DNA from 2 places in the Kitasatospora sp. NPDC056531 genome. Region 2 is predicted to be linked to the other one. Evidence: predicted binding sites of a transcription regulator. Region 2 holds the regulator's gene; the other holds the start of a gene.
What was found. Region 2 encodes HrcA, which represses chaperone genes, less so after heat shock. Its sites were predicted from a motif close to TTNGCACTCNGNNNNNCNGAGTGCNAA; they were not measured.
Positions count from the first base shown of each region.

Region 1: the regulator HrcA is predicted to act here: its motif matches at 1,513-1,539, upstream of ACFQ87_RS18680 (FmdB family zinc ribbon protein).

Region 1 is NZ_JBHTTU010000019.1:46,618-61,822, forward strand. It holds gene ACFQ87_RS18665 (hypothetical protein) at 1-109, shown strand, start outside; gene mscL (large conductance mechanosensitive channel protein MscL) at 155-571, opposite strand; gene ACFQ87_RS18675 (hypothetical protein) at 602-874, opposite strand; gene ACFQ87_RS18680 (FmdB family zinc ribbon protein) at 1,184-1,501, opposite strand; gene ACFQ87_RS18685 (MFS transporter) at 1,628-2,923, opposite strand; gene ACFQ87_RS18690 (potassium/proton antiporter) at 3,297-4,781, opposite strand; gene ACFQ87_RS18695 (penicillin acylase family protein) at 5,158-7,878, shown strand; gene ACFQ87_RS18700 (5-formyltetrahydrofolate cyclo-ligase) at 7,957-8,532, opposite strand; gene ACFQ87_RS18705 (GGDEF domain-containing protein) at 8,597-9,505, shown strand; gene galU (UTP--glucose-1-phosphate uridylyltransferase GalU) at 9,557-10,477, shown strand; gene glp (gephyrin-like molybdotransferase Glp) at 10,504-11,841, shown strand; gene moaC (cyclic pyranopterin monophosphate synthase MoaC) at 12,076-12,516, shown strand; gene ACFQ87_RS18725 (molybdenum cofactor biosynthesis protein B) at 12,513-13,031, shown strand; gene ACFQ87_RS18730 (GNAT family N-acetyltransferase) at 13,046-13,654, shown strand; gene ACFQ87_RS18735 (hypothetical protein) at 13,805-14,809, shown strand; tRNA gene ACFQ87_RS18740 (tRNA-Ala) at 14,880-14,953, shown strand.
Region 2 is NZ_JBHTTU010000042.1:16,974-32,178, reverse strand. It holds gene ACFQ87_RS28855 (ABC transporter ATP-binding protein) at 1-1,643, opposite strand, end outside; gene ACFQ87_RS28850 (ABC transporter ATP-binding protein) at 1,640-3,373, opposite strand; gene ACFQ87_RS28845 (AMP-dependent synthetase/ligase) at 3,719-5,641, shown strand; gene hemW (radical SAM family heme chaperone HemW) at 5,698-6,927, shown strand; gene ACFQ87_RS28835 (Uma2 family endonuclease) at 6,968-7,525, shown strand; gene ACFQ87_RS28830 (hypothetical protein) at 7,516-7,713, opposite strand; gene ACFQ87_RS28825 (DUF3097 domain-containing protein) at 7,729-8,556, opposite strand; gene ACFQ87_RS28820 (hypothetical protein) at 8,588-9,172, opposite strand; gene htpX (zinc metalloprotease HtpX) at 9,196-10,116, opposite strand; gene hrcA (heat-inducible transcriptional repressor HrcA) at 10,389-11,423, shown strand; gene dnaJ (molecular chaperone DnaJ) at 11,497-12,636, shown strand; gene ACFQ87_RS28800 (16S rRNA (uracil(1498)-N(3))-methyltransferase) at 12,733-13,482, shown strand; gene ACFQ87_RS28795 (S41 family peptidase) at 13,584-15,205, shown strand, end outside.

The sequences.
Region 1 (15,205 bases), on a different contig from region 2:
CCGGGACGACACCGACTCCGGCTGGGGCGAGCGCCCCGGGGCGGGGGAGAGCGGTGGGCGGGGGCTGGACTGGTACCTGAGTCAGCGTCCGCCGCACCACGGGGACTGAGGCCTGTCTGACAATTCCCGCCGGGCGCTCATTGTCGGACACGGCCTAGCGCGCCGTGACCAGCGCGTCGCGGATCTCGGTCAGCAGTTGGACCTCCGTGGCCTCGGCCTCCGCCGCCACCTCGACGGCGGACTTGCGCCTGGCCGCCATCCTGTTCATCGGCGCGATCAGAACGAAGTAGACGACGGCCGCAGTGATCAGGAACTGCAGGGCGGCGCTGAGCACCGACCCCCACATGATGAGGATTCCGGACGTGACCTCACCGGTGGCGCTCACCTCGCAAGGACCCTTGAGGCAGGAGCTGTAGGACGTCAGGTCCTTCGTCCCGAACACGCCGACGATCGGATTGATCACGCCCTTGACGAAGGCGTTGACGATGTTGGTGAAAGCCGCGCCGATGACCACGGCGACGGCGAGTTCGACGACATTTCCACGCAGCAGGAATTCCTTGAAGCCTTTCATGCCGCCTCGAACGACGAAGTCGTTCCGGGGTTACGGGTGATCCTCCGCAGGCCCGGATTGACAACCCGGACGGCCCACCGCACCCCCTGAGGGCGGCGGTAGCCCCGCCCGCGCGGGCCCGAGCGCCAGCGCCGCCGCCACCGCGAGCAGCACCAGCGCGGGCACCCCCGCCCGCCGCCGGACGGCCCGGCGCCAGCGGTGCCACCCGCCGCAGCCGCGCCGGATCGGGGGGAAGCTCGGTACCTCCCGCCGGGGCGGCACGGTGGGCGCGGGCAGCGGGACGGACAGGCTCGTGGTCGTCATCGACGTGACCTCCGGACTCGATCGATCGGTCTCTGGTGACCCACACGATGCGCGCCCCGGGTGCTACCGGAAAGCCCTGTCCCCAAACCTGTGGATAAACCCGCCCCTGTGGACAACTTCGTACACTCGCGCGAGTGAGACCGACCTCCGCAAGCTGACGAAACCCCGCGCCGGACGGCGAACAGGGCAAGCGGAAAGGCCCGCCGCCCCCGCGTGAGCGGGGCCGACGGGCCTTTCGCGAAGCTTCCGAGCACTCGCCGGATGCCGATCCGGCGCCGAGCGCCCAGCGCCGGGCGCCGGGCGCCGAGGTCAGCTCGCGGCCGGAGCCGGGCTGCTGGACGAACTCGACGAGCTGGACGAGGACGACGAGCTCGAGCCCGTCGAGGACGTCGCGGACGACGACGTCGAGGAGCCGGAGGACGAACCCGCGCCCACCGAGCTGCTGGAGGACGAGCGGCTGTCGGTCCGGTAGAAGCCCGAGCCCTTGAACACGACGCCCACGGCCGAGAAGACCTTGCGGAGCCGTCCCTGGCAGTCGGGGCACGTGGTCAGCGCCTCGTCGGTGAACTTCTGCACCGCCTCCAGGCCGTTGCCGCACTCGGTGCACTGGTACTGGTACGTGGGCACTTGTCTTCCTCCTGGCACTCTCGCCTGATGAGTGCTAACGATGGTCAATGATGCGGTATTCCGTTGGATCAGTCCAGCGAATCCGGTGTGAGATGAGCCGGTACCGGGCCGCGTCCGACCGCCCGGTCAGCCCTTGACCGCACCGACCAGCTGCGCCGCACCGCCGCGCTCGGCGGATCCCGCCACCACGCGGCCCGCCCCGCTCGGCGCGACCAGCAGGTGCCGCAGCGACACCAGTGCGGCCAGCCCCAGCCCGGTACCGGCGAGCGGCACCAGGAACCCGGTGGACGGCCCGTGGCTGTCGATCAGTCGCCCGGCCACCATCGAGCCGACCGCCAGGCCCAGGCCGATGGCGCCGGTCAGCCAGGTGAACGCCTCGGTCTTGGCCCCGTCCTCGACCAGCGTCTCGACCAGGGTGTAGCCGCTGATCAGGGTCGGCGCGATGGCCAGGCCGCAGACCAGCCCGGCGATCGAGAGCGTGACCAGGTTGGGCATCGCCCACAGCGTCGAGCAGCCCACCACCAGCAGTGCGTAGCTGATGATCATCCGGTGCTGGACGGCCCGGCGCCAGGCGATGACGCCGTAGAGCACGCCCGCCACCATCGAGCCGCCGGCGAAGATCCCGTACACCGTGCCGGCGGCACCGTGCTGGCCGACCGAGTCGGCGAAGGCGTTCACCGAGACCTGCATGCCGCCGAACACGGCCCCCACCCCGAGGATCACGCCGGCCAGCAGTCGGACGCCGGGCGAGGCCAGCGCGGAGGCGCGCCGCGCGCCGGGCTGCGGCGTGATCCGAGCCGGGGCGGTGCGGCGCTGGGCGGCGAAGGCCAGGCCGCCGACGAAGGTCAGCGCGGCCTCCGTGATCAGGGCGGTGGCGGGGCTGACCGAGGTGGCGATCTTGGCGGCCAGGATCGGACCGACCACGAAGGTGAACTCGTCCGTCACGGACTCGAAGGCGAACGCGGTGCTCACCTTGGCCGCGGAGGAGGCGGAGGCGCCGTCGGCGCCGATCGTGGCCACCCAGCGGGCCCGGACCATCGCGCCGATCTGCGGAACGCTCGCGCCGGCCGGCACGGCGGCCAGGAACAGGCTCCAGGCGGGCGCGTGGCCGAGCGCGAGGGCGATCAGCAGAGCGACCGAGGCCGCGTGCACCACGACGGTCGGGACGAGGACGGCGGCCTGGCCGTACCGGTCGGCGAGCCGCCCGGTCTGCGGGCCGATCAGGGCCTGGGCGACGGCGGCGATCGCCGTGACGGTGCCGGCGGTGCCGTACGAGCCGTGGGTGTCCTTGACGAGCAGCAGGATGCCCATGCTGAGCATCGCGTAGGGCAGTCGCGCGATGAGGGCGGGGACCAGGAACGTCCACGCGCCGGGCGTGCGCAGCAGTGCGCCGTACCCGACCTTGGCGGGCGCCGCCGCGATGGGGTCGGCGGGGTGCGCGGTGGTGTCCGCGGTGGTCTCCGCGGCGATGTCGACCGTTCGGCGGGCCGTCACGGTCGGTCCTTCCTGCTGCCTGGTAGCGCGGCAGGGCATGGGGTGGCCCCGACGGCGCCGAGAGTCGTCCTCTCGCGCGTCGACCGGGGTAGATACCGGGTCGGCCGGGCCTGGTGGGCCGGGGCCTAACCGCGGCCGCCGAGCGGTCGCGCCAACTCTGCGTCAGGCAGATGCTGGGGGTGGTCTAGCGGTAGTTATACGGCGTAGTCGAACCAGCATACAGTTACGCGCGTAGATTCCGCCAGGCCACCCGATCCCGCCAGGCCACCCGATCCTGCCAGGTCACCCCCGGCGGCGGGGCTCAGCGCCCGTTCAGCCAGTCCGCCAGCTTTCCGCCCTTGTCCACGGCCCGCAGCCGCCGCTCCGCGGCCTCGCCGACCTCGTCCGTGGTGACCACCAGCAGCTCGTCCCCGCCGCGCAGCACCGTCGCCTTGTCCGGCACGAAGGAGCTGCCCTCGCGCACGACCAGGGTGACCGCTGCCCCCTTGGGCAGCCGCAGCTCACCGACCTCCACACCGGACATCCGCGAGGTCGGCGAGAGCGTGACCGACAGCAGGTGCCCGTGCAGCTTCTCCAGCGGCGCGGACTCGATGTCGAGGTCCTGGCCCATCGCGCCCTCGCCGATCCGCAGCCGCTTGGCCATCCAGGGCAGCGTCGGCCCCTGGAGCAGGGTGAAGACGACGACCAGGATGAAGACGATGTTGAACACGTCCGCGGCCTGGTGCGCGCCGGAGACCACCGGGATGGTGGCCAGCACGATGGGCACCGCCCCGCGCAGTCCGGCCCAGCTCAGCAGCGCCTGCTCGCGGCCGGGCACCTTGAACGGGGTCAGCGTGAGCACCACGGAGAGCGGCCGGGCCAGGAAGACCAGCACCCCGCCGATCACCAGTGCCGGCACCACCGCGTCGCCCATGCTCTCGGGCGCGGCGAGCAGTCCGAGCAGCACGAACATGCCGATCTGCCCGATCCATGCCAGCCCGTCGGCGAACCCGCGCACGGCCGGTCCGTGCGGCAGCTTGGAGTTCCCGAGGATCACCGCGCTGATGTAGACGGCGAGGAAGCCGGAGCCGTGCAGCAGCGCACCGCCGGCGTAGGCGAGCACGGTCAGCGCCACCACGGCGATCGGGTACAGGCCCGAGGAGGGCAGCGCGACGTGCTTGACCGCGAACGCGCCCAGCTTGCCGACGGCCAGGCCGACCGCCGCGCCGATCGCCAGCTCGGCGACGATCGTGCCGAGCAGGACGTACCAGGAGTCCGGCTCGCCGACGGAGGCGAAGGCGACGACCAGGATGACCACGGGCGCGTCGTTGAAGCCGGACTCGGCCTCCAGCAGGCCGGTGAGCCGGTGCGGAAGCGGGACCGTCCGCAGCACCGAGAAGACGGCGGCGGCGTCGGTGGAGGAGACGATCGCGCCGAGCAGCAGCGAGGTCCGCCAGTCCAGGCCGACCAGCCAGTGCGCGCCAGCCGCGGTGACGAAGACGCTGATCCCGACGCCGACGGTGGCCAGCACGGTGGCCGCCGGCATCGCCGGCTTGACCTCGCGCCAGCTGGTCTTGAGGCCGCCCTCGGCCAGGATCATCACGAGCGCCGCGTAGCCGAGCACCTGGGTCAGCTCGGCATCGTTGAAGGTGACGCCGATTCCGTTCTGGCCCAGTGCGACGCCGATCCCGAGGTAGATCAGCAGACTGGGCAGCCCTGATCGGGTCGAGAACCGCACGGCGACCACCGCGACAAGGAGGACTACGGAGGCTTCGAGCAGGAGCTGGTTCAGGTGGGCGACGTTCACGCAGTGGCACCTCGGGCAGGCATGGGCGGGCGGGGTGTCAGGTGGTGCTGGGTCGTGCTGGGGGGGGTCGGAGCCGCTGGGTGGCTCCGAGCATGAGCGGGCGCCGTGGGCGGCGCGCGCGGAGACCCGTTAAGAAAGCGTCAATGCTCCTCTTGCGGATCGTTACTCAGTCTAACATTTTGCCATATCTTTAGTTTGACTGCCTCCGTCGCTGCCCACCCGGCCCGTTCCAGGCCGCTCCTTGACCTCCCGAGATCCCGCCCGGAGCGTCCCCCGTGCACGCCGGTCCGCGGACTCGGCCTAATGTGGTGCCCTGTCACGGCCCCAGGCCCTGGACACGCCCGCCCGCCCCGAAGTCAGGACCGCAAGGACCCAGATGCCCCGCTCGAAGAAGTTCCGGCGCGCCCGTCTGATCGTGATCGTGCTGGTCGTGCTGCTGGTGGCCGGTGTCGGCTACGGCGGCTACCGCGGGGTCACCGCGGTCCGCGCGTCCTTCCCGGAGGTGGACGGCAGCGTCAAGGTGGCGGGCCTGAGCGCGCCGGTCGACGTCAAGCGCGACGCCAACGGCATCCCGCAGCTGTACGCGGACACCCCCGAGGACCTGTTCCGCGCCCAGGGCTACGTCCAGGCGCAGGACCGCTTCTGGGAGATGGACGTCCGCCGCCACATCACGGCCGGCCGGCTGTCCGAGATGTTCGGCGACAGCCAGGTCGACACCGACACCTTCATCCGCACCATGGGTTGGCGGCAGGTGGCGCAGAAGGAGTTCGACACCAAGCTGTCGCCCGAGACCAAGAAGTACCTGCAGGCCTACGCGGACGGCGTGAACGCCTGGCTGGGCGAGCACCCCGGCGGCGAGAAGGCCTCGCTGGAGTACGCCCTGCTCGGCGCCGTCAACAGCGGCTACAAGCCCGAGCAGTGGACCCCGGTCGACTCGGTGGCCTGGCTCAAGGCAATGGCCTGGAACCTCTCCGGGAACCTCCAGGAGGAGATCGACCGCTCGCTGCTGGCACAGGACTTCGGACCGGACAAGATCGCCGAGCTGTACCCGGAGTACCCGTACTCCCGCAACGGCACCATCGTGAAGACCGGCACCGTGAGCGGCGACACCTACAAGCCCGCCGACGGCTCCGCGCAGTCCGGCGCGGCCCCCGGCGCCGCCACCGCCCAGGGCGCGGCCACCACCAAGGCGCTGATGCAGGGCCTCACCGACCGGATCGACGCGATGCCGCAGCTGCTCGGCCGCCCCGGCCAGGGCATCGGTTCCAACTCCTGGGTGGTCGCCGGCTCGCACACCACCACCGGCAAGCCGCTGCTGGCCAACGACCCGCACCTCGGCCCCGGCCTGCCCTCGGTCTGGTACCAGATGGGCCTGCACTGCCGGACGGCCTCGCCGGCCTGCCAGTTCGACGTCTCCGGCTTCACCTTCGCCGGCATGCCCGGCGTGGTGATCGGCCACAACAAGGACATCGCCTGGGGCTTCACCAACCTCGGCGCCGACGTCACCGACCTCTACCTGGAGAAGGTCACCGGCCCGGACACCTACCAGGTGGACGGCAAGGACGTGAAGTTCGACCTCCGCAAGGAGACCATCAAGGTCGCCGGCGGCGAGGACCGCACCATCACCGTCCGCACCACCCAGACCGGCGCCCCGCTCATCTCCGACCAGAGCACCGAACAGCAGAACGTCGGCAAGTACGCCCCCAACGGCACCTCCGCCCCCGACCGCGGCACCGGCGGCTACGGCGTCGCCCTGCAGTGGACGGCGCTCAGCCCCGGCAAGACCTTGGACGCCGTCTTCGAGCTGGACAAGGCGAAGAACTGGGACGACTTCCGCAACGCCGCCAAGGACTTCGCCGTCCCCGCGCAGAACCTGATCTACGCCGACGCCAAGAACATCGGCTACCAGGCCCCGGGCGTCATCCCGGTCCGCGGCAAGGGCGACGGCTCCATGCCCGCCCCCGGCTGGGACGCCTCCTACCAGTGGAAGCCGGACCCGGTCCCCTTCACCGCGCTGCCCTGGAGCCTCAACCCGTCCGTGGGCTACATCGTCACCGCCAACCAGGCCGTGGTGGACCAGAGCTACAAGTACAACCTGACCAAGGACTGGGAGTACGGCACCCGGGCCAAGGAGATCACCGACCAGATCGAGGGCCTGCTCAAGAACAACGGCAAGATCTCACCGGACGACATGCAGAACCTGCAGCTGGACAACACCAGCATCATGGCCAAGACGCTGGTCCCGCTGCTGCTCAAGCAGCAGATCGACGACCCGTACGTGCGCGAGGCCCAGGACCTGCTGAAGGACTGGAACTTCCACCAGGACGCCGACTCGGCGGCCGCCGCCTACTACAACGGCGTCTGGCGCAACCTGCTCAGCCTCGCCTTCGGCCAGAAGTTCCCGGCCGACATCCGGGCCAAGGACAACTGCCTGCTGGTGCGCCAGCAGGACGATCCGACGAAGCCGGACAGCTCCAGCAAGATCGTCACCCAGTGCGGCACCCGCGACCCGGGCAAGGCCCAGCCGGACGGCGGCGACCGCTGGACCGAGGTGGTCCGCGCCCAGCTGGACAAGCCCGACAGCTCGTGGTGGACGTACATCGACTCCCAGCACAAGGAGCAGAAGGGCCTGGACAACCTGCTCAAGGAGGCGATGAAGAACGCCCGGCAGGACCTGACCTCGCTGCTCGGCAAGGACATCTCCACCTGGAGCTGGGGCCGCCTGCACAAGCTGGAGCTGCGCGAGCAGACCATGGGCACCGACAACTCCTCGATCGCCTCCGGCGTCGTCCACAAGCTGCTCAACCGCGGCCCCTACCGCCTCTCCGGCGGCTCGGCGGCGGTCGACGCGGCGGGCTGGAACGCGGCGGCCGGCTACCAGGTGGACTGGATCCCGTCGATGCGCATGGTGGTCGACCTGAACGACCTGGACTCCTCGCGCTGGATCAACGTCGGCGGCGAATCCGGCCACGCCTTCCACGCGAACTACAACGACCAGACCGACCTGTGGCTCAAGGGCAAGCTGCTGACCTGGGCCTTCACCCCGGACGCGGTGGAGAAGGCGACCAAGCACAAGCTGGTGCTCACCACCGGCTGACACCGGTACGACGCGCGGGAGGCCCCGCTCCCTTCCGGAGGGAGCGGGGCCTCCCGCGTCCCGGGGACCGCCCGCGGCTCACCCGAAGGTCCGCACCCCCGACGGCGTGACCGCCAGGTCCACCGGCCGGTCGTGCGACTCGGCCGGCACCCGCTCCAGCAGCTCGTGCTCGTACAGCAGCACCGCCAGCACCGGCCGCGCCCCGGCCCGCTCCAGCCGGGCCAGCACCCGGTCGTAGCTACCGCCGCCCCGGCCCAGCCGCAGCCCGTCGCGGTCCACCGCCAGGCCCGGCAGCAGCACCAGCGAGGCCCCCGTGACGGCCTCCGGCCCGAGCCGCGGCCCGACCGGCTCCAGCAGCCCGCGCCCGGCCGGGGCGAGCGCCCCGGGCCCCGCGTACTCGGCCCAGTCCAGGTCGTTGTCGGCAAGGAGCACCGGCAGCAGGACCCGCACGCCTTCCTCGCGCAGCGCGTCCAGCAGCGGCCTGGTCCCGGGCTCCGCGCCCACCGAGACGTACGCGGCCACCGTGGCGCCCGCCGCGGCCAGCTCCCAGGCGTGTCCGGCCAGCGCGAGCGCCGTCTCCGCGCGCGCCTCGGCCGAAAGTGCGCGGCGCCGCGTCAACAGCCGTGTCCTCAGGTCGCTCTTCTCGTTGTGCACCGGATCCTCCGCGTCCGCCAGACCATCGACGCGCAGAGCCTGACACGCGAAAGGGCGCCCCCGATTGTCCACCCCGCTGCTCGTCCAGGCCCTGGCCGCGCTGAGCGCCCCCGCGCTGGCCGGTGCCACCGTGCTCGGGCTGCGCACGCGCCGGGAGCGGGCCGAGGCCGCCGGGGAGCGGGAACGGCTGCGGGCGCGGGTCGCCGAACTGGAGGAGCGCTGCGCAGAGCTGCAGCGCACCGCCTCCTGCGACCCGCTCACCGGCGTGTGGAACTACCGCCACCTGCAGCTCACCCTGGACCGGGAGATCGAACGGGCCCGCCGCGCCGAGCACACCGACCAGGCCGACGGCCCGCGCCCGCTGGCCGTGCTGCTGCTGGAGATCACCGGGTTCGACGCGGTCATCGCCGAGCACGGCCGCGCCCGCGGCAACGCGATACTGCGCGACCTCGCCCAGCGGCTCGCGATGGAGATCCGCCGCGCCGACACCCTCGGCCGCTACAGCGGCCAGGAGTTCCTGGTGGTGCTGCCGGACACCGGCGCCGAGGGCGCCGCGCAGGTCGCCGAGCGCCTGGTCTGGTCGGTCCGCCGCCATCTGCTGCTCGACTGGTCCTCCGGCACCCGCGCGCCCCGGCCGGCCCACGGCAACGGCCTCACCGCCGCCGCCGGCGTCGCCGTGCTGCCCGAGGACGGCACCCACGCAGCCGTCCTGCTGCGGGCTGCCGACGCGGCGCTGGCCGAGGCCCGGGCGGCCGGCGGCGACTGCTGGCGGGCCGTCCCGCGGCCCGCGCAGCGTCCCACCGGGCGCCGTGAGCAGGCCGCTTCCGTTACGGAAGGGGCGGCGACTGCCGAGGGTGACCGTTCGGGAAAGGCGGGTAGTCTGTCCGCCTGTACCGGAGGGGACCCCCTCTCCCAGCCGGTCGCTTCCCATACGCCTGCCACCGTGGCCGTGCCCCGCGACGCGCTGTCCTAGCCGTCCGACGGCGCTCGGCCGGGCGAAAACGTGCCTGAGTAAGGTAAACGCATGACGACGACCACCTCCCGCATTCCGGTAACCAAGGCCGTGGTACCCGCAGCCGGACTGGGCACCCGCTTCCTCCCGGCGACCAAGGCCACCCCGAAGGAGATGCTGCCCGTCGTCGACAAGCCGGCGATCCAGTACGTCGTGGAGGAGGCCTCCGCGGCCGGCCTGTCCGACATACTGATGGTCACCGGCCGCAACAAGCGCGCGCTGGAGGACCACTTCGACCGCGCCTACGAGCTGGAGGAGCTCCTCGTCCGCAAGGGCGACGAGGACCGCCTGCGCCGGGTCCGTGAGTCCGTCGAGCTGGCCAACATGCACTACGTCCGCCAGGGCGACCCCAAGGGCCTCGGCCACGCCGTCTCGGTCGCCGAGCAGCACGTCGCCGGCCAGCCCTTCGCCGTCCTGCTCGGCGACGACCTGATCGACCCGCGCGACCCGCTGCTCGCCCGCATGATCGAGGTCCAGCAGGAGCTCGGTGGCTCGGTCGTCGCCCTCATGGAGGTCGACCCCTCCCAGATCCACCTGTACGGCTGCGCCGCCGTCAAGGCCAACGGCTTCGGCGAGGACGTCTTCCAGGTGACCGACCTGATCGAGAAGCCCGAGCCCGGCGAGGCCCCGTCCAACTACGCCGTCATCGGCCGCTACGTCCTCGACCCGCTGGTCTTCGACGTGCTGCGCGAGACCCCGCCCGGCCGCGGCGGCGAGATCCAGCTCACCGACGCCCTGCGCGAGCTGACCACCCGCGACGCCGCGGACGGCGGCCAGGTGCACGGCGTGCTCTTCAAGGGCCGCCGCTACGACACCGGCGACCGCGCCGACTACCTGCGCGCTATCGTCCGTCTGGCCGCCGAGCGCGAGGACCTGGGCCCGGAGTTCCGCTCCTGGCTCCGGGAGTTCGTCGGCTCCGAGCTGCAGGACTGACCCCACGACTAGAGAGCGAGCCGCCGATGACCGGGTCCACGGAGCACAGCACCACCCCCGCAGCCTGCTGCGACGGGTCCGCGGACCGGGCACCGGCGGCTCCTCGCTTCTGGACGGTGGACGAGCACCTCGCCGACGTGCTCGCCGCGGTCGGCCCGCTGCCCGCGATCGAGCTCCAGCTGCTCGACGCCCAGGGCTGCCGGCTCGACGAGGACGTGGTCGCCGACGGTGACCTGCCGCCCTTCGACAACAGCTCGATGGACGGCTACGCGGTCCGCACCGCCGACACCGAGGGCGCCACCGACACCTACCCGTCGGTGCTCCAGGTGGTCGGCGACATCGCCGCCGGCACGGGCGAACTGCCCAAGGTCGGCCCCGGCCAGGCCGCCCGGATCATGACCGGCGCCCCCGTGCCGCCCGGCGCCCAGGCCGTCGCCCCGGTCGAGTGGACCGACGGCGGCACCGGCACCGGGGTCGCCGCCGCCGCGATGACCGCGGCGGTCGCCGACGAGGAGGTCCGGGTGCTGCGCCCGGTCGCCGAGGGCGCGCACATCCGCCGCCGCGGCAGCGACGTCGCGGCCGGCGCCACCGTCCTGGAGGCCGGCACCCGGCTCGGCCCCACCCAGCTCGGCCTGCTCGCCGCGATCGGCCGGGCCACCGTGAAGGTCCGCCCGCGCCCCCGGGTGGTGGTGCTCTCCACCGGCAGCGAGCTCGTCCAGCCCGGCGAGCCGGTCGGGCCCGGGCAGATCGCCGACTCCAACAGCTTCACCCTCACCGCGGCCGCCCAGGAGGCCGGCGCCATCGCCTACCGGGTCGGCGCCGTCCCGGACGAGGCCGACCGGCTGCGCGTCGTCCTGGAGGACCAGCTCGGCCGGGCCGACCTGATCGTCACCAGCGGCGGGGTCAGCGTCGGCGCGTACGACGTGGTCAAGGAGGTCTTCGAGTCCTACGGCGGGGTCGACTTCCGGAAGCTGCGGATGCAGCCCGGCAAGCCGCAGGGCTTCGGCCGGATCGGCGGCGCGGCCGGGGTGCCGCTGCTCGCCCTGCCCGGCAACCCGGTGAGCGCCTACATCTCCTTCGAGCTCTTCGTCCGCCCGGTCATCCGCACCATGCTCGGCGCCGTCGACATCCACCGACCGGTGGTGCGCGCGCTCTGCCCGTCCGCGCTGCGCTCCCCGGCCGGCCGCCGGCAGTTCCTGCGCGGCCGCCACTCGGCGGCGGACGGCACCGTCGAGCCGGTGGGCGGCGCCGACTCGCACCTGGTCGGCGCGCTGGCCCGGGCGAACTGCCTGATCACCGTCCCCGAGGACGTCACCGAACTGCCGGCCGGCAGCGAGGTCGACGTGGTGTTGCTGGACTCCTGAGGCCGCCCCGAGCCGAAGGGGCGCGCCGGTGCCGAAAGGGGGAAGCGACCAGCGAGGCACGAGCGCCGGAGCGCCGACCGTCGGCGCCGGGTCAAGAGCGCCCGGAGGCGAGCGGGCGGGCGACAGAGCGGTACGGTAGCGCGGTATTCGACCTGCGCGCCCCTGGAGTTACCCGTGACGACACCGAGCCCCGGCGACCGCCTCACCCATGTCGACGAGCAGGGCGCGGCCCGGATGGTCGACGTCTCCGAGAAGGCCGCCACCGCGCGCACCGCCGTGGCGGCCGGGCGGGTCAGGGTCTCCCCGAAGGTGGTCGAGCTGTTGCGCGGCGAGGGCGTGCCCAAGGGCGACGCCCTCGCGGTGGCCCGGATCGCCGGGATCATGGGCGCCAAGAAGACCCCCGACCTGATCCCGCTCTGCCACCCGATCGCGGTCTCCGGGGTCAAGGTCGACCTCGCCGTCGCGGACGACGCGGTCGAGATCACCGCCACCGTGAAGACCGCCGACCGCACCGGCGTCGAGATGGAGGCGCTGACCTCGGTGACGGTGGCCGCGCTGACCGTGATCGACATGGTCAAGGCGGTGGACAAGGGCGCCAGCATCGAGTCCGTCCGGGTGCTCAGCAAGACCGGCGGCAAGAGCGGCGACTGGTTCGCGCCGGAGGTGTCGGCATGAGCGGGTCGGCCGGGAGGGCTTTGGCCGTCACCGTCTCCAACCGCGCCTCGGCCGGGGTCTACGAGGACAAGGGCGGCCCGCTGCTGGTGGCCGGCCTGACCGCGATGGGCTTCACCGTGGACGGCCCCCGGGTCGTCCCGGACGGCGAGCCGGTGGAGACCGTCCTGCGCGAGGCCGTCGCCGCCGGCTACGACGTGGTGCTGACCACCGGCGGCACCGGCATCTCGCCGATGGACCTCACCCCCGAGATGACCGCCCGGGTGATCGACCGGCAGATCCCCGGGATCGCCGAGGCCGTCCGCGCGTACGGCCGCGACAAGGTGCCGACCGCGGCACTCTCCCGCGGCCTCGCCGGGCTCGCCGGACGTACCCTGATCGTCAACCTGCCGGGCTCGACCGGCGGCGTCAAGGACGGCCTGGCCGTCCTGGAGCCGCTGCTCGCGCACGCAGTCGACCAGCTCGGCGGCGGGGACCACCCCCGGCCCGAGGCCCCGGCTTCCGGGAGAGCGCACTGAACGCCGGCTGGCCGGTGGAGCTCCACGAGGGGGAGGTCACGCTGCGTCCGATCCGGGCGCGTGACCAGCGCGAGTGGCAGGAGGTGAGCCGCCGCAACCGCGACTGGCTGCGGCGCTGGGAGGCCACCGTGCCGCCCGGCCCGGCGGGCCAGGTGGCGGGCCCCCGCCCGACGTACCGGCAGATGGTCCGCTTCCTGCGGCACGAGGCCTCGGCCGGCCGGATGCTGCCCTTCGTGGTGCTCTACAAGGGCCAGCTGGTCGGGCAGTTGACCGTCGGCGGGATCACCTGGGGCTCGATGTGCTCGGCCAATGTCGGGTACTGGATCGACGAGGCGGTGGCCGGTCGGGGCATCATGCCGACCGCCGTGGCGCTTTCGGTGAACTACTGCTTCCGCACGCTCGGACTGCACCGGATGGAGGTCTGCATCCGCCCGGAGAACAGCCCGAGCCGACGGGTGGTGGAAAAACTCGGCTTCCGCTCGGAGGGAATCCGCCCGCGCTATCTCCACATCGACGGCGACTGGCGGGACCACATGGTCTACGCCCTGACCGCCGACGAGGTCCCGGAAGGGATGCTGGAGCGGTGGCGGGCGATCAGTTCCGGGCATGAGGCAGGTAATTGAATATATGTTCGAAAGAAATATCGATATGGCATCGGCACGGCGGCGGACCGCCACAAATACCGGCAAAATAGTCGGAGAATCAGCTTGATCACACGACACGCCGCGTCAAATTGCTGCCAGGCCTTCCCCGGCGCCCGTACGGTGTGAATCGTGAGCAGTAGCGGCCTTATCTACGCCGTCATCGTAGGGGCCTGGGCCGCCTATCTGGTGCCGATGTGGCTCCGCAGGCAGGACGAACTCAACGAGGCGCGCCCGACGGAACGCTTCAGCACCGCCATCCGCCTGCTGGCCGGGCGTTCGGCGCTGGAGCGGCGGGCAGCCCGGGCCCTGGGCGACGAACCGCGTGACGACGAGCAAAGCAACGACGGCCCTCCCGAACGGGACGAGGCCGCCTCCGACGACCCCGCCGGGCGGGAGTCCGAGCCCCCGTCCGAACCCTGTGTCGAGCACCCGGTCGAGCGTCCGGGGCCGGCGGGGGCCGAGCGGCGGGCGCGGCTGCTGGCCCGCCGTCGCCGTATGGTCACCGCCCTCTTCCTCGCCTTCGCGCTCGGCGCCGTGGTCGCGGCGGTGGCCGGACTGGCCTTCCTCTGGGTCCCGGCGATCCCGGCGGCCCTCCTCACCCTCTACATCGGCCACCTGCGCAAGCTGGAGCGCCAGCGGTACGAGGTGAAGCTGGACCGCGCCCGGGCCGCCCAGGCGGCCGAGCGGCTGCGCCGGCGCGAGCAGCAGCGGGCCGAGGCCCCGGCGACCGAGCAGGCCATCGTCGAGGCCCCCGTCGACGCGGAGCCGGCCCCGGCCGCGCCCGCCGAGCACCGGCCCGGCCGCCGTCCGCACCTGCGGCTGGCCGCCGACCCCGAGGAGGCCACCGTCTCGGTGTCCGCCTCTGCGGTGGCCGAGGCGACCGAGCACGAGGAGTGGGTCGACGGCATGCGCGAGCGCGGGGCGGCCGGCCCGGACTCCTGGGAGCCGGTGCCCGTCCCGCTGCCGACCTACGTCACCGCGCCGGTCGCCCCCCGGGTCTCCCGCGGCCTCGACCTGTCGGCCCCCGGCACCTGGACCGCCGGGCGCCCGACCGAGTCCCGCAGCACCCCGCTGTTCGACCAGTACGCCGAGGCCCCCGCTCCGGAGGTCCGCCCGCGCGCCGCCAACGAATGACCGTGGCCACCCTCCGACCAGGGGGGTGGTCACAGACCCCCTCCGAAAGGTGCTAGAGTTTCTTCTCGTTGGGGCTGTGGCGCAGTCCGGTAGCGCACCTCGTTCGCATCGAGGGGGTCAGGGGTTCGAATCCCCTCAGCTCCACCCAACGGATCGACTCCGGTCGGTCCAGCAAATCCCGCCGGGAGTCAACTCCCGGCGGGATTTCGCGTTTTGTGGCTCCGGAGCCGACCGGGGCGCCCGCTGTGGTGGAGGTCACAACCCTCTCGCAGGGCGGATTCTGACGCCGTTTGGGTCTCAGAAGGGTCGGTTATGGTGGGTGGGCCCAGACGCTGACGAGGGAACGATCTGGTCTATCTCAACGGGGTGCCATCGCGGTGCGCGAGTTCGGTCTGA
Region 2 (15,205 bases):
AGGGTGCGGACGAAGCGGTCGACGTGGGCGGCCTTGGCGGCCTCGACGACCTGCTCGCGGGTGGCGCCCTGGGCGCCGTAGGCGATGTTGTCGGCGATGGTGCCGCCGAACAGCCAGGTGTCCTGGAGCACCATGCCGATGCCCGAGCGCAGGTCCTCGCGGGACATCGCGGCGATGTCCACCCCGTCCAGGGTGATCCGCCCGCCGCTGACTTCGTAGAACCGCATCAGCAGGTTGACCATGGTGGTCTTGCCGGCGCCGGTGGGGCCGACGATGGCCACGGTCTGGCCGGGCTCGACCTTGAGCGAGAGGTCCTCGATGAGCGGCTTGTCCGGGTCGTAGCGGAAGGACACGTCCTGGAAGACGACCCGGCCGCGGACCGCGTCCGGCTTCTCGGGCATGGCCGGCTCGGGGCTCTGCTCGGGGGCGTCCAGCAGCTCGAAGACGCGCTCGGCGGAGGCGACCCCGGACTGCACCAGGTTGGCCATGCTGGCGACCTGGGTGAGCGGCTGGCTGAACTGGCGGGAGTACTGGATGAAGGCCTGCACGTCGCCGATGGACAGCGAGCCGCTGGCCACCCGCAGACCGCCGACGACCGCGACCAGTACGTACTGCAGGTTGCCGATCAGCATCATCGCGGGCTGGATGATCCCGGAGATGAACTGGGCCCGGAAGCTGGAGTGGAAGAGTGCCTCGTTGTGCTCGCGGAAGGTCTCGGCGGACTCGTGCTGCCGGCCGAACACCTTGACCAGGGTGTGGCCGGTGTACATCTCCTCGATGTGGGCGTTGAGTTGGCCGGTGGACCGCCACTGCTGGACGAACTGCGGCTGGGCCCGCTTGCCGACCTTGGCGGCGACGACCACCGACAGCGGCACCGAGACCAGCGCGATCACGGCGAGCAGCGGGGAGATCCAGAACATCATCGCCAGCACACCGACCACGGTGAGCAGCGAGTTGACCACCTGTCCCATGGTCTGCTGCATGGACTGGCCGATGTTGTCGATGTCGTTGGTGACCCGGCTGAGCACCTCGCCGCGCGGCTGCTTGTCGAAGTAACTCAGCGGCAGCCGGGCCAGTTTGGCCTCGACGTCCTGGCGCAGCCGGTAGCCGGCCGACTGGATCGCCTTGGTGGCCAGGCGGCCCTGGATGATGCTGAGGACGGCGGAGGCGACGTAGATGCCGAGCACCCAGAGCAGGATGGAGCCGATGGCGCCGAAGTCCATGCCGTGGCCGGGGGTGAAGTCGACGGCGGAGAGCAGGTCGGCGACGCCGCCCTCGCCGTGGGCGCGCAGCCCGGCGATGACCTCGGTCTTGGAGGTGCCGGGCTGGAAGCGGGCGCCGACGACACCGGCGAAGATCAGGTCGGTGGCCTCGCCGAGGATCTTGGGGCCGATGACGGCGCAGCCGATGCTGACCACGCCGAGCAGCAGGACGCCGATCAGCAGGATGCGCTCGGGGCGCAGCAGGCCGAGCACGCGCTTGCCGGAGCCCTTGAAGTCCATGGACTTCTCGGCGCCCTGGCCGCCCATGAAGCGACCCGGTCCGGCCGGGCCGCGGCGGGCGGCGGCGGCCTGCGAGTCGCTGGGGAGTCTGTCCGCCGGCTTGCCCGAGGGCTTCTCGGCGGGATTTCCGGGGCTGGTCACGCCGCCTCCTGCTCGGTGAGCTGGGAGAGCACGATCTCCCGGTACGTCGGGTTGTCGGCCATCAGTTCACGGTGGGTGCCGGCGCCGACGACCGCGCCCTCGTCGAGGACGATGATCCGGTCGGCGTCGCGGATGGTGGACACGCGCTGGGCGACGATCAGGACGGTGGCGTCGGCGGTCTCGTGGGCGAGGGCCTTGCGCAGCTTGGCGTCGGTGGCGTAGTCGAGTGCGGAGAAGGAGTCGTCGAAGAGGTAGACGTCGGGCTTGCGCACCAGCGCGCGGGCGATGGCCAGGCGCTGGCGCTGACCGCCGGAGACGTTGCTGCCGCCCTGGGCGATCGGGGCGTCCAGGCCCTCGGCCAGCTTCTCGACGAACTCCTTGGCCTGGGCGATCTCCAGGGCGTGCCAGAGCTCCTCGTCGGTGGCGTCGGGACGGCCGTAGCGCAGGTTGCTGGCGACGGTGCCGGAGAACAGGTACGGCTTCTGCGGGACGATGCCGACGCTCTCGGCGATCGCCTCGGGGGCGAGGTCGCGCACGTCCACGCCGTCCAGCAGGACCTGCCCGCCGGTGGCGTCGAAGAGCCGGGGGACGAGGCCGAGCAGGGTGGACTTGCCGCTGCCGGTGGAGCCGATGATGGCGGTGGTCTCGCCGGGGCGGGCGGTGAGGTCGATGCCCCGCAGCACCGAGGCCTCGGCGCCGGGGTAGCGGAAGTCGACGTCGCGCAGCTCCAGGTTGCCGCGGCGCAGCACCTCGGTGATCGGCGCGGACGGCGGGACGACGCTGGAGGTGGTGGCGAGGACCTCTTCGATGCGTTCGGCGCAGACCTCGGCGCGCGGCACCATCATGAACATGAAGGTGGCCATCATGACGCTCATCAGGATCTGCAACAGGTAGGAGAGGAAGGCGGTCAGCGCGCCGATCTGCATGTCGTGGCTGTCGATGCGGTGGGCGCCGAACCAGAGCACCGCGACGCTGGAGAGGTTCACGACCAGCATCACGGCCGGGAACATCATGGACATCAGTCGGCCGACGTGCCGGGCGGTCTGGGTGAGGTCCTCGTTGGCGGTGGCGAAGCGGGCCTGCTCGTGGTCGTCCTTGACGAAGGCGCGGATCACCCGGATGCCGGTGATCTGCTCGCGCAGCACCCGGTTCACGGTGTCGATCTTCTTCTGCATGCTGCGGAACTGGGGCCGCAGTGCGCGGACCAGCAACGTGACGACGATGCCGAGCGCGGGGATGACGGCGAGCAGCAGGCCGGACAGCGGGACGTCCTGGTTGAGCGCCATGATGATGCCGCCGACGCACATGATCGGCGCGGCCACCATCAGGGTGAAGCTCATCAGGGCCAGCATCTGGACCTGCTGGACGTCGTTGGTGGTGCGGGTGATCAGGGAGGGCGCGCCGAACTCGCCGACCTCGCGGGCGGAGAAGCCCTGCACCCGGTCGAAGACGGAGGCCCGGAGGTCCCGGCCGAAGGCCATCGCCGTGCGGGCGCCGAAGTAGACGGCGCCGATCGAGCAGAGGGCCTGGACCAGGGTGATGCCGATCATCACCGCCCCCACGCGCATGATGTAGCCGGTGTCACCCTTGACCACGCCGCTGTCGATGATGTCGGCGTTGAGCGTCGGCAGGTAGAGCGCCGCGAGGGTGGACACCAGCTGGAGTACCACCAGCAAGGTGATCGGTCGGGAATATGGGCGCAGGTACGCCCGGAGCAGTCTGATCAGCACTGGCACACTCTTGTCGTCGCCGGTCGGGTTCGCACCCCAATTCTCGTTGTTCTGCGGCGTCGCACAGACGATTCGGGGGCTGTCCGGCTGAGGTTTGCCGGGCCTTTGCCAAGCCCTCCCACGGATCCGGGTGCGGACGGGCCGTCCGCGGCCCCCGCGCCCGGGCACCGGCGCCGCGACGCCGTGCCAGCTGGATCCGCCCCCTTACGGAATGACCGATTTCCCCCTAGGCTGCTGACTACGCCCTTGTTACTGACCGGTACCGCTCAGGTAAACCGGGGCCCGGCGACCGCCCCCACGGGCGCCGCAATCCCTCAGACGGCCACCCGCCCCCGGAGGTCCTCGTTGAGTTCCGCGCAGTCCCTGATCGACTCCGGCAGTGCCGACATCGTCGCCGGGCGTCCCGCCTCCGTCGCCCACCTGTTCCTGGAGCGCGTCGCCGCCACCCCGAACACCGAGGCCTACCGCTACCCCGCCCCGGTGGACGAGCACGCCGCGGACGGTGCCCCGGGCGCCGAGCAGTGGCGCTCGCTCACCTGGGCGCAGACCGCCGTACGGGTCAAGGCGGTGGCGGCCGGCCTGATGGCGCTCGGCATCCAGGCGGAGGACCGGGTCGCGCTGGCCTCCTCCACCCGGCTCGACTGGATCATCGCCGACCTCGGGGCCATGTGCGCGGGCGCCGCCATCACCACGGTCTACCCCAGCACCAACGCCGACGAGACCGCCTTCATCCTCTCCAACTCCGGCTCCAAGGCACTGTTCGCCGAGAACGCGGCCCAGCTTGCCAAGGTCGTCGAGCAGATCGAGCACCTGCCCGAGCTGCGCACCGTCATCCTCTTCGACGCCCCCGAGGAGACCCCGGCGACGGCCGGGCTGGAACTGCTCACCCTCGCCGAGCTGGAGCAGCGCGGCGCGGAGTACCTGGAGCAGCACCCGGACGCGATCGAGAAGGCCGTGGCCGCGCTCGACAAGGAGCAGCTGGCCACCCTCATCTACACCTCCGGCACCACCGGCCGCCCCAAGGGCGTGCGCCTGGTGCACGACTGCTGGGCGTACGAGGGCCGGGCGCAGGAGGCCAGCGGGCTGCTGCGCTCCGACGACGTCCAGTTCATGTGGCTGCCGCTGTCGCACGTGTTCGGCAAGACGCTGATCTCGGGGCAGATCGCCACCGGTCACGTGATGGCGGTGGACGGCCGGGTCGACCGGATCATCCACAACCTGCCGGTCATCCGGCCGACCGTCATGGCCTCCGCGCCGCGCATCTTCGAGAAGGTCTACAACGGCATCGCCGGCCGGGCCCGGGCCGAGGGCGGCGCCAAGTACAAGATCTTCATGTGGGCCGCCAAGGTGGCCCGCGAGCACGCCCGGGCGGTCCAGGAGAGCCGGGTCGCCACCGGCGCCGGCAGCGCCCCGCTGGCCCTGAGGGTGCAGCACTCGTTGGCCGACAAGCTGGTGTACGCCAAGATCCGGGCGGCCTTCGGCGGCCGGCTGCGCGGGGCCGTCTCCGGCAGCGCGGCGCTCGCCCCCGAGATCGGCTACTTCTTCCTCGGTGCCGGGGTGCCGATCCTGGAGGGCTACGGCCTCTCCGAGACCAGCGCCGGCTCCTGCGTCAACCGCGAGGAGGACGTGCGGATCGGCACGGTGGGCCGCGCGCTGCCCGGCACCGAGGTGCGGATCGCCGAGGACGGCGAGATCCTGCTGCGCGGCCCCGGCGTGATGCGCGGCTACCACAACCTGCCGGACAAGACCGCCGAGGTGCTGGAGCCGGACGGCTGGTTCCACACCGAGGACATCGGCGAGCTGAGCGCCGACGGCTTCCTGCGGATCACCGACCGCAAGAAGGACCTGTTCAAGACCTCCGGCGGCAAGTACGTGGCGCCCAGCGAGGTCGAGGGCAAGTTCAAGGCGGTCTGCCCGTTCGTCAGCAACATCCTGGTGATCGGCAACGGCCGCAACTTCTGCACCGCGCTGATCGGCCTGGACGAGTCGGTGCTGATGCCGTGGGCCGCCGAGCACGGCCTGGCCGGCCGGACCTACGCCGAGCTGGCCGGGGAGCCGGCCGTGCGCCAGCTGATCGAGGGCTTCGTGAAGCGGGTCAACGCCGACCTCCAGCGCTGGCAGACGATCAAGAAGTTCCACCTGCTGCCGCGCGACCTCGACATCGAGCACGGCGAGCTCACCCCGAGCCTGAAGATCAAGCGCCCGGTGGTCGAGCAGACCTACGCCGACGCGGTGGCCGCGATGTACGCGGGCGCCAACGAGGCCTGAGCCCGGCTCCCGTACGGTCCGCGCGGGGTTCGCGGGCCGTACGGGACAATGGGGTCATGCCCTCCGCACTCCCCGACGGCGAACCGGTGCCGTCCGACGGTTCCCTGCCCGCCCACGCCCTCACCGGGCTGGGGCAACGGCCGTTCGGCTTCTACCTGCACGTGCCGTACTGCGCCAGCCGCTGCGGCTACTGCGACTTCAACACCTACACGGCCACCGAGCTGCGCTCCTCGGGGGCGGTCGCCTCGCAGGAGACCTACGCCGACAACGTGGTCGCCGAGATCCGGCTGGCCCGGAAGGTGCTGGGGGACACGGACCTCCCGGTGCGGACCGTCTTCCTCGGCGGCGGCACCCCCACCCTGCTGCCGGCCCGCGACCTGGTGAAGATGCTCGCCGCACTGCGCGAGGAGTTCGGGCTCGCCCCGGACGCCGAGGTCACCACCGAGGCCAACCCGGAGTCCGTCGACCCGGCGTACCTGGCCGAGCTGCGCGAGGGCGGCTACAACCGGATCTCCTTCGGCATGCAGAGCGCCCGCCCGCACGTCCTCCAGCTGCTCGACCGCCACCACACCCCGGGCCGCCCCGAGGCCTGCGTGGCCGAGGCCCGCGAGGCCGGCTTCGAGCACGTCAACCTCGACCTGATCTACGGCACCCCCGGCGAGTCCGACGACGACTGGCGGGCCTCCCTGGACGCGGCGATCGGCGCCGGACCGGACCACGTCTCCGCGTACTCCCTGATCGTCGAGGAGGGCACCCGGCTGGCCGCCCGGGTCAAGCGCGGCGAACTGCCGATGATCGACGACGACGTGCACGCCGACCGCTACCTCATCGCCGAGCAGGCGCTCAGCGCGGCCGGCTACTCCTGGTACGAGGTCTCCAACTGGGCCACCACCCCCGAGGGCCGCTGTCGCCACAACGAGCTCTACTGGACCGGCGCCGACTGGTGGGGCACCGGCCCCGGCGCCCACAGCCACGTCGGCGGCGTCCGCTGGTGGAACGCCAAGCACCCCGCCGCCTACGCCCAGTCCCTCACCGAGGGCCGCACCCCGGCCCTGGGCCGCGAACTCCTCTCGGACGAGGACCGCCGGGTCGAACGCATCCTGCTGGAACTGCGCCTGGTCGACGGCGTCCCGCTCGACCTGCTGACCGACGTGGGCCGCAAGGCCGCCGCCCGGGCTCTGGCCGACGGCCTCCTCGCCGCAGAGCCGTACGAGCAGGGCCGCGCCGCCCTGACCCTCCAGGGGCGACTGCTGGCGGACGCGGTCGTGCGTGACCTGGTGGACTGAGTGTCGTTAACGTGGTGTCAGCCGTCGGAGGGAGCGCGCAATGACCGCCATCGATGACCGGGTGACGGGGATCTTCGAGAACCTGGAGGTCCCGGAAGGCTTCAAAGCCGAGCTCATCAGGGGAGAAATCGTGATGATGGCCGGGCCGGACATGGTCCACAACATCATTGTCGAAGCCATCCGAGACCAGATCCCCCGGGCAGGGTGGCACCGCCTGACCACGCAGGACATCGATCTTCCCGGATTGACGAGCGAGCCCCAGCCGGATCTGGTCGTGTTCGAGCGGGACGCCATTGAGGGTCCGGGTCGCTTGATCCCCTCGCCCTTCCTCACGCTGGTGGTCGAGGTCGTCTCCAAGACGAGCGTGCTCCGTGACTACCAGACCAAGCGGGAGCTGTACGCCGAGGGCACGATTCCCGCGTATCTGATCGTTGACCCGCTCAAGGGCGTCTGTGTGCTGCTGACCGAGCCGACCCGGTCGAGCGCCTCCGGGCTGCCGGACTACGTGTCCGCGCGGACCACCAAGTTCGGCGAGCCCATTCCGGTGGATCTGCTCGGCGTCACGCTCGACACCTCGGAGTTCCAGACCTACGCCTGAGTGGCCGTTGGCGGGCCTGCCGGGGAAGCTGCATGGGTGGCTTCCCCGGCGTCGTCGGTCTGTTCATCCGGGTAGCCGATGGCGGAGAAGTCGATCTTGCCCTCGTGGACCATCGCGCGCATCCGGGCCAGTGCGTTGGCCCGGCGGTGCCGAAGCGCCACGTCGCCATGGTCGTTGGTTCGAGGCACGGTGGCCATTCTTCATCAGTCCGGCAAGGTCGCGAAGTCGATCAACTCCTCGACCTTGCCCAGCAGCTCGGGCTCCAGGTCCTTGTAGCTGTTCACCTTCGACAGGATGTGCTTCCAGGCCGCCGGGGTGTCCACCGGCCAGCCGAGGCGGCGGCAGGTGCCCTCCTTCCAGTCCTCGCCGCGGGGGACGGCGGGCCAGGCGGGGATGCCGACGGAGGCGGGCTTCACGGCCTGCCAGACGTCGATGTAGGGGTGGCCGACGACCAGGACCGAGTCGCCGGTGACCTGGGCGGCGATGCGGTGCTCCTTGGTGCCGGGGAGCAGGTGGTCGACCAGGACGCCGAGGCGGCGGCCGGGGCCGGGGGCGAAGTCGGCGACGATCGCCGGGAGGTCGTCGATGCCTTGGAGGTATTCGACGACGACGCCCTCGATGCGCAGGTCGTCACCCCAGACCCGTTCGACCAGTTCGGCGTCGTGCCGGCCCTCGACGTAGATGCGGGACTCGCGGGCGACCCGGGCGCGGGCGCCGGGGAGGGCGATCGAGCCGGAGGCGGTGCGGCCGGGCGTGCGGGGCGCCGCCGGGCCGGTGGGGCGGACCAGGGTGACGACCTTGCCCTCCAACAGGAAGCCGCGCGGGACCATCGGGAAGACCCGGTGCTTGCCGAAGCGGTCCTCCAGGGTGACGGTGAACCCCTCGGCGGTCTTCTCGCAGCGCACCACCGCCCCGCAGAAGCCGGTGGCGTTCTCCTCGACCACCAGGTCCCGCTCGGCGGGCACCTCCGGTGCGGGGGTCTGCTTCTTCCACGGCGGGGTGAGGTCGGGTCCGTACTGGCGGCTGCGCATACGGGTGATCATAGGGATGACGGACGGACCGTCAGAGGCCCGGCGCGCCCCAGACCGGGAACCAGCGGCTCAGGTCCTTCTCCAACCGGAGGTCGTTCCCCAGCATCGCGTTGACCTGCAGCTCCAGCGGGCTGTTGCGCCGCTCCCCGCCACCGGGCATCGGGGCGAAGGGGTAGAAGCTGCCGCGCTTGTAGAGGTAGACCAGGGCCAGCGACTGCCCCTCGCCGTTCCGGAAGCAGACCAGCGAGCAGAGCAGCTGCGGCCCGAAGCCGTTCGCCTCCAGCTCGCTGTTGACCGCGTGCAGGTCGTTCACCAGCTCCGGCAGCTCCCCGGGCTGGTGCCGGGCGAGCAGCCAGGAGTAGCCGTAGCCGTCCTTGGAGGCCTCCACCGGTACGCCGCCGCGCTCGGTGTCGGCGTCCAGCAGCGCCCGGACCTGCTGCTCGACCTGGACGAAGGCCGCGCCCTCGACGGCCGCGAAGCAGACCGAGCCGAGCCCGGTGGGGAGGAACCCGGCCCCGGCCTCCAGGGTGAGCGCGGCGGACGGCACGCCGAACAGCTGGTCGAGGTCGGGCTTGACGGGCTTGCTGCGGCCGAACAGGGCGTCCAGGAATCCCACGGTGGTCCTTTCCTCAACGGGAATCAGCGGCCGAGCTGCTCGGAGATCTTCGCCAGCTGCGCCAGCCGCTTCTCCAGCGTCGGGTGGGTGGAGAGCAGCTGGGAGGCGGTCTCCCGGGCGCTCAGCGCGGGGGCGAAGTAGAAGGCGTTGTACGGCTGCGACTTGCGCAGGTCCTCGGTGGGGATGGCCGCGATCTGCCCGGTCACCTTGGTCAGGGCCGAGGCCAGGGCGCTGGGCCGGCCGGTGAGTTGGGCGGCGGCCCGGTCGGCGGCCAGTTCGCGGTAGCGGGAGAGCAGCCGGGTGAGCAGGAAGCTGATCGCGTAGACGACCACCGACACCAGCGGGATGATCAGCGCCGCAATGGCCGCGTTCTGGTCGTTGTTGTTGCGCCCGCCGCCCATGAACCCGCCGTACATGGCGATCCGGGTCATCGCCCCGGCGAGCACGCCGAGGAAGCCGGCGATGGTCATCACCGCGACGTCCCGGTGGGCGACGTGCGACAGCTCGTGCGCCAGGACGCCTTCCAGCTCCTCGGGTTCGAGCCGGCGCAGCAGGCCGGTGGTGACGCAGACCACGGCGTTCTGCGGGTTGCGGCCGGTGGCGAAGGCGTTCGGCATGTCGTTGTCGGCGACCGCCACGCGGGGCTTGGGCATGTCGGCCAGGGCGCAGAGCCGGTCGATGGTGCCGTGCAGCTGGGGGTACTGCTCCTCGGTCACCTGGCGGGCGCCCATCGCCCGTTCGGTGATCTTGTCGCTGAACCAGAACTGGGCCACGAACAGCCCGCCGGAGATCAGCACGATCAGCGGCCAGGCCCCGCGCAGCAGCGCGATCAGCAGGCCCGTGAAACCGACGTACAGCAGCCCGATCACGAACATCGTCGCGACCATGCGGCTGGTCAGGCCGCGGTCGGGCGCGAAACGGGTGTGCTGGCCCGAGCTCGACATCTCTTGCTCCTCCGTTCGCCGTCGCTTTCGATGCTGCCACCCGGACGGCCCCAGGGCACCACCCCCGCGCCGCGAGTTGCGGCGGAAGGGGCCGTGCCCTGGGACTGCGGGCAGGATCACTCCGGCCGGGCCGTTCCTGGGACAGGACCCGGGCCTTACACTGGCAGGTACGGTTCTGGCACTCGTGTGCGCAGAGTGCCAGGGTCGGGGTCCTCCCGGAGCGGCCCGCAGCATCACAGACGGACAACGTGCGAAGACGGAGGTGCGTGCCCATGGCCGGTGAGGTCCGCCAGCTGGACGACCGCAAGCTCGCCGTTCTGCGTGCCATCGTCCAGGACTACGTGGGCACCGAGGAGCCGGTCGGCTCCAAGGCGCTCGTGGAGCGGCACAACCTCGGAGTCTCCCCGGCGACCGTGCGCAACGACATGGCGGCGCTGGAGGAGGAGGGCTACATCCACCAGCCGCACACCAGCGCCGGGCGCATCCCCACCGACAAGGGCTACCGGCTGTTCGTCGACAAGCTCGCCGAGATCAAGCCGATGACCGCCCCGGAGCGCCGGGCGATCCGGCACTTCCTGGACGGCGCCGTCGACCTGGACGACGTGGTCGCCCGCACGGTGCGGCTGCTCGCCCAGCTGACCCGGCAGGTCGCCGTGGTGCAGTACCCCTCGCTGACCCGCTCCACCGTCCGGCACATCGAGCTGGTGGCGCTGGCCCCGGCGAAGGTGATGCTGGTCCTGATCACCAACACCGGCCGGGTCGAGCAGCGGATGGTCGACTGCCCGGGCACGGTCGGTGAGACGGTCCTGGCGGACCTGCGGGCGCGGATCAACGTCCGGGCCGCCGGCCAGCGGCTGCCGGATGTCCCGGGCCTGCTGGAGGAGCTGCCGGCCACGTTCGACCAGATCGACCGGCCGACCGTCAGTACGGTCCTGGCGACCCTGTTCGAGGCGTTGGCCGAGCAGAACGAGGAGCGGATCATGCTGGCCGGCACGGCCAACCTGACGCGTTTCGGCCACGACTTCCCGCTCACCATCCAGCCGGTGCTGGAGGCCCTGGAGGAGCAGGTCGTCCTGCTCCGCCTCCTGGGTGAGACCGGGGACGCCGGGATGACGGTCCGGATCGGGCGGGAGATCGCGTACGAAGGGCTGAATTCCACCTCGGTGGTGTCGGTCGGCTACGGTTCGGGCGACGAGAGCGTGGCCAAACTCGGCGTGATCGGTCCGACCCGGATGGACTACCCGGGCACAATGGGGGCGGTGCGAGCCGTGGCACGGTACGTGGGTCAGATCCTGGCCGAGTCGTAGCAAGCAACCGGCGTCAGAATTCTGACGGCGGTGTCCAGTCGCACTACTACAGGCGGAACAAGCGGAGCATTTGGTGGCCACGGACTACTACGCGGTACTCGGCGTCCGACGGGATGCGGGGCAGGACGAGATCAAGAAGGCGTTCCGGCGCCTGGCACGCGAACTGCACCCGGACGTCAACCCGGACCCGAAGACGCAGGAGCGGTTCAAGGAGATCAACGCCGCTTACGAGGTGCTCTCCGATCCGCAGAAGCGCCAGGTCTACGACCTCGGCGGGGACCCGCTCTCACCGGGCGGCGGCGGCGCGGGCGGCTTCGGCGCCGGCGCGGCGGGCTTCGGCTTCTCCGACATCATGGACGCCTTCTTCGGCGCCGCGGCCGGGCAGCGCGGCCCGCGCTCGCGCACCCGCCGCGGCCAGGACGCCATGATCCGGCTGGAGATCACCCTGGAGGAGGCCGCCTTCGGCACCACCAAGGAACTCCAGGTCGACACCGCAGTCACCTGCACCACCTGCAGCGGCGAGGGCGCGGCCCCCGGCACCTCCGCGCAGACCTGCGACATGTGCCGCGGCAAGGGCGAGGTCTCCCAGGTCACCCGCTCCTTCCTGGGGCAGGTCATGACCTCCCGCCCCTGCCCGCAGTGCCAGGGCTTCGGCACCGTCGTGCCGACCCCGTGCCCCGAGTGCGCCGGCGACGGCCGGGTCCGCGCCCGCCGCACCCTGACCGTCAAGATCCCGGCCGGTGTCGACAACGGCACCCGGATCCAGCTGGCCGGCGAGGGCGAGGTCGGCCCCGGCGGCGGCCCGGCCGGCGACCTGTACGTCGAGATCGCCGAGACCACCCACAGCGTCTTCCAGCGGCGCGGGGACGACCTGCACTGCACCGTCACCATCCCGATGACGGCCGCCGCGCTCGGCACCCAGGTGCCGCTGCAGACCCTGGACGGGCTGGAGGAGGTCGACATCCGGCCCGGCACCCAGTCCGGCCAGTCGATCCCGCTGCACGGCCGGGGCATCACCCACCTGCGCGGGGGCGGCCGGGGCGACCTGATAGTGCACGTCGAGGTGCAGACGCCCACCAAGCTCGACGCCGAGCAGGAGGAGCTGCTGCGCCGGCTCGCCGTACTGCGCGGCGAGGAGCGTCCGTCCGGCCAGTTCGCGCCGGGCCAGCAGGGCCTGTTCTCGCGCCTGAAGGACGCCTTCAACGGCCGGTAAGCCGTCCGGGAGGGGGTGCCGGGGTTCAGGGCCCGACCTGAACGCCGGCACCCCCTTCGCGTTCCCGTTCCGCCACCCCCTCCGGAGGACCACCCCATGACCGCCCCCGTCTTCGTCGTCGAGACCGAGCGGATCGCCACCGCCGTGCCCGGGGCGCTGGTGCGCCTGGACGGGGCGGAGGGGCGGCACGCGGCCGCGGTGAAGCGGCTCGCGGCCGGTGAGGCGGTGACCCTGGCGGACGGGCTGGGGCTCGGGGTGGACGGGACGGTCGCCGAGGTGTTCGGCAAGGACGCGATCGACGTCACGGTGGCCGCCGTGCGCCGGGAGCCGGAGCCGGCGCCGCGGATCGTCGTCGTCCAGGCGCTGCCCAAGGGCGACCGCGGCGAGCTGGCCGTGGAGACCATGACCGAGGTCGGCGTGGACGTGGTGGTCCCCTGGGCGGCCTCGCGCTGCATCACCCAGTGGAAGGGCGAGCGCGGGGCCAAGGCGCTCGCCAAGTGGCGGGCCACCGCCCGGGAGGCGGGCAAGCAGTCCCGCCGGCTGCGCTTCCCCGAGGTGCGCGAGCCGATGACCACCAGGCAGCTGGCCCCGCTGCTGGCGCAGGCCTCCCTCGCCGCCGTGCTGCACGAGGAGGGTGCCGAGCCGCTGGCGCACGCCGCGCTGCCCGGGGCGGGGGACATCGTGCTGGTGGTCGGCCCGGAGGGCGGGGTCTCCCCGGAGGAGCTGGCGGCCTTCGCCGAGGCGGGCGCGAAGCCGTACCGGCTGGGCCCGTCGGTGCTGCGCACCTCCACCGCCGGGGTGGCCGCCGGGGCGCTGCTGCTGGGGCGCACCGGCCGCTGGTCGTGACGCCCGCTGGTCGTAGCCCCCGCTGGTCGTAACCCCCGCACGCCCTCGGGGACTTGCCGAAAACGGAGCGGCTCGTACCCGTACCTGCCTACGCTGGCCGGGTGACGGACTCCCTGAGCACCTCTGCGGGCGCCTATCCGCGCCACCCCCATCTGCACGGTGACCTGGTCACCTTCGTCGCCGAGGACGACGTCTGGCTGGCCCCGCTGGACGGCGGGCGGGCCTGGCGGCTGACGGCCGATCACCTGCCGGTGCACCACCCCCGGTTCTCGCCGGACGGGCGGCACATCGCCTTCTCCTCCACCCGGGACGGCGCCCCCGAGGTGCACGTGGTGCCGGTGGACGGCGGGCCGTCCCGGCGGCTCACCCACTGGGGCAGCGAGCAGACCCGGGTGCAGGGCTGGACGGCCGACGGCCGCCCGATCGCCACCACCAGCGCCGGGGAGGCCAGCGTGCGCCGCAGCTGGGCGCACGCGGTGCCGCTGGACGGCGGTGAGCCGGTGCGGCTGCCGTACGGGCCGGTCGGCGGGCTCGCCTTCGAGCCGGACGGGGACCGCGTGCTGCTGGTCACCGTCAACAACCGCGAGCCGGCCTGGTGGAAGCGCTACCGGGGCGGCCGGGCCGGCAAGTTGTGGCTGGGCCAGGACGAATTCACCCGCGTGCACGAGGAGTTGGACGGGCAGCTCGACTCCCCGCTGTGGGTGGCCGGTTCGCTGCAGAGCAGTCGGATCGCCTTCCTGTCCGACCACGAGGGCGTCGGCGAGCTGTGGTCCAGCCGCCCGGACGGCTCCGATCTGCGCCGTCACACCGATGGCCCGGACGGCTTCTACGCCCGCAACGCCACCACCGACGGCACCAGGGTGGTCCTCCACCGGGCCGGCGACCTCTGGCTGCTGGACGACCTGGACGGCGCCGCGCCGCGCCGCCTGGACATCCGGCTGGCCGGCCCGCGCACCGGCCGCCGCCCCCGCCCGGTGCACACCGCGCACTGGCTGGAGTCCGTCGCGCCCGACCGCACCGGCCGGGCCGGCGCCGTGGTGGTGCGCGGCGGCGTGCACTGGCTGACCCATCGCGAGGGCCCGGCCCGGGTGCTGGACGAGACTCCGGGCGTGCGCGCGCGGCTGGCCCGGGTGGTGCCGGGCGAGGACGGTGGCCAGGGCGTGCTGTGGGTGTCCGACGCCGAGGGCGAGGACGCCTTGGAGTACGCCCCCGCCGTCCACGGCGCCGAGCGGCGCCGGCTGGCCGCCGGGCAGCTCGGCCGGGTCAACTCGCTGGTGGTCTCCCCGGACGGCAAGCAGGCCGCGCTCGGCGTGCACGACGGCCGGGTGCTGCTGGTGGCGCTGGCCGACGGCGCCGTGCACGAGCTGGAGCGCAGCACCGACGGCGAGGTCAGCGGACTGGCGTTCAGCCCGGACTCGGCCTGGCTGGCCTGGTCCCGCCCGGTGCACGGGGTGGGCCCGTACTCGCTGCGCCAGATCGTGCTGGCCAACCTGGCCACCCGCACCGTCGGCGAGGTCACCCAGCAGCGCTTCGTCGACACCTCGCCCGCGTTCACCGCGGACGGCCGCTACCTGGCCTTCCTGTCGGTGCGCAACTTCGACCCGGTGTACGACGCGCACGTCTTCGACCTGTCCTTCCCGAACGGTTGCCGCCCGTACCTGGTCACGCTGGCCGCCGACACGCCGTCCCCGTTCGGGCCGCAGCGGGCCGGGCGGCCGCTCGG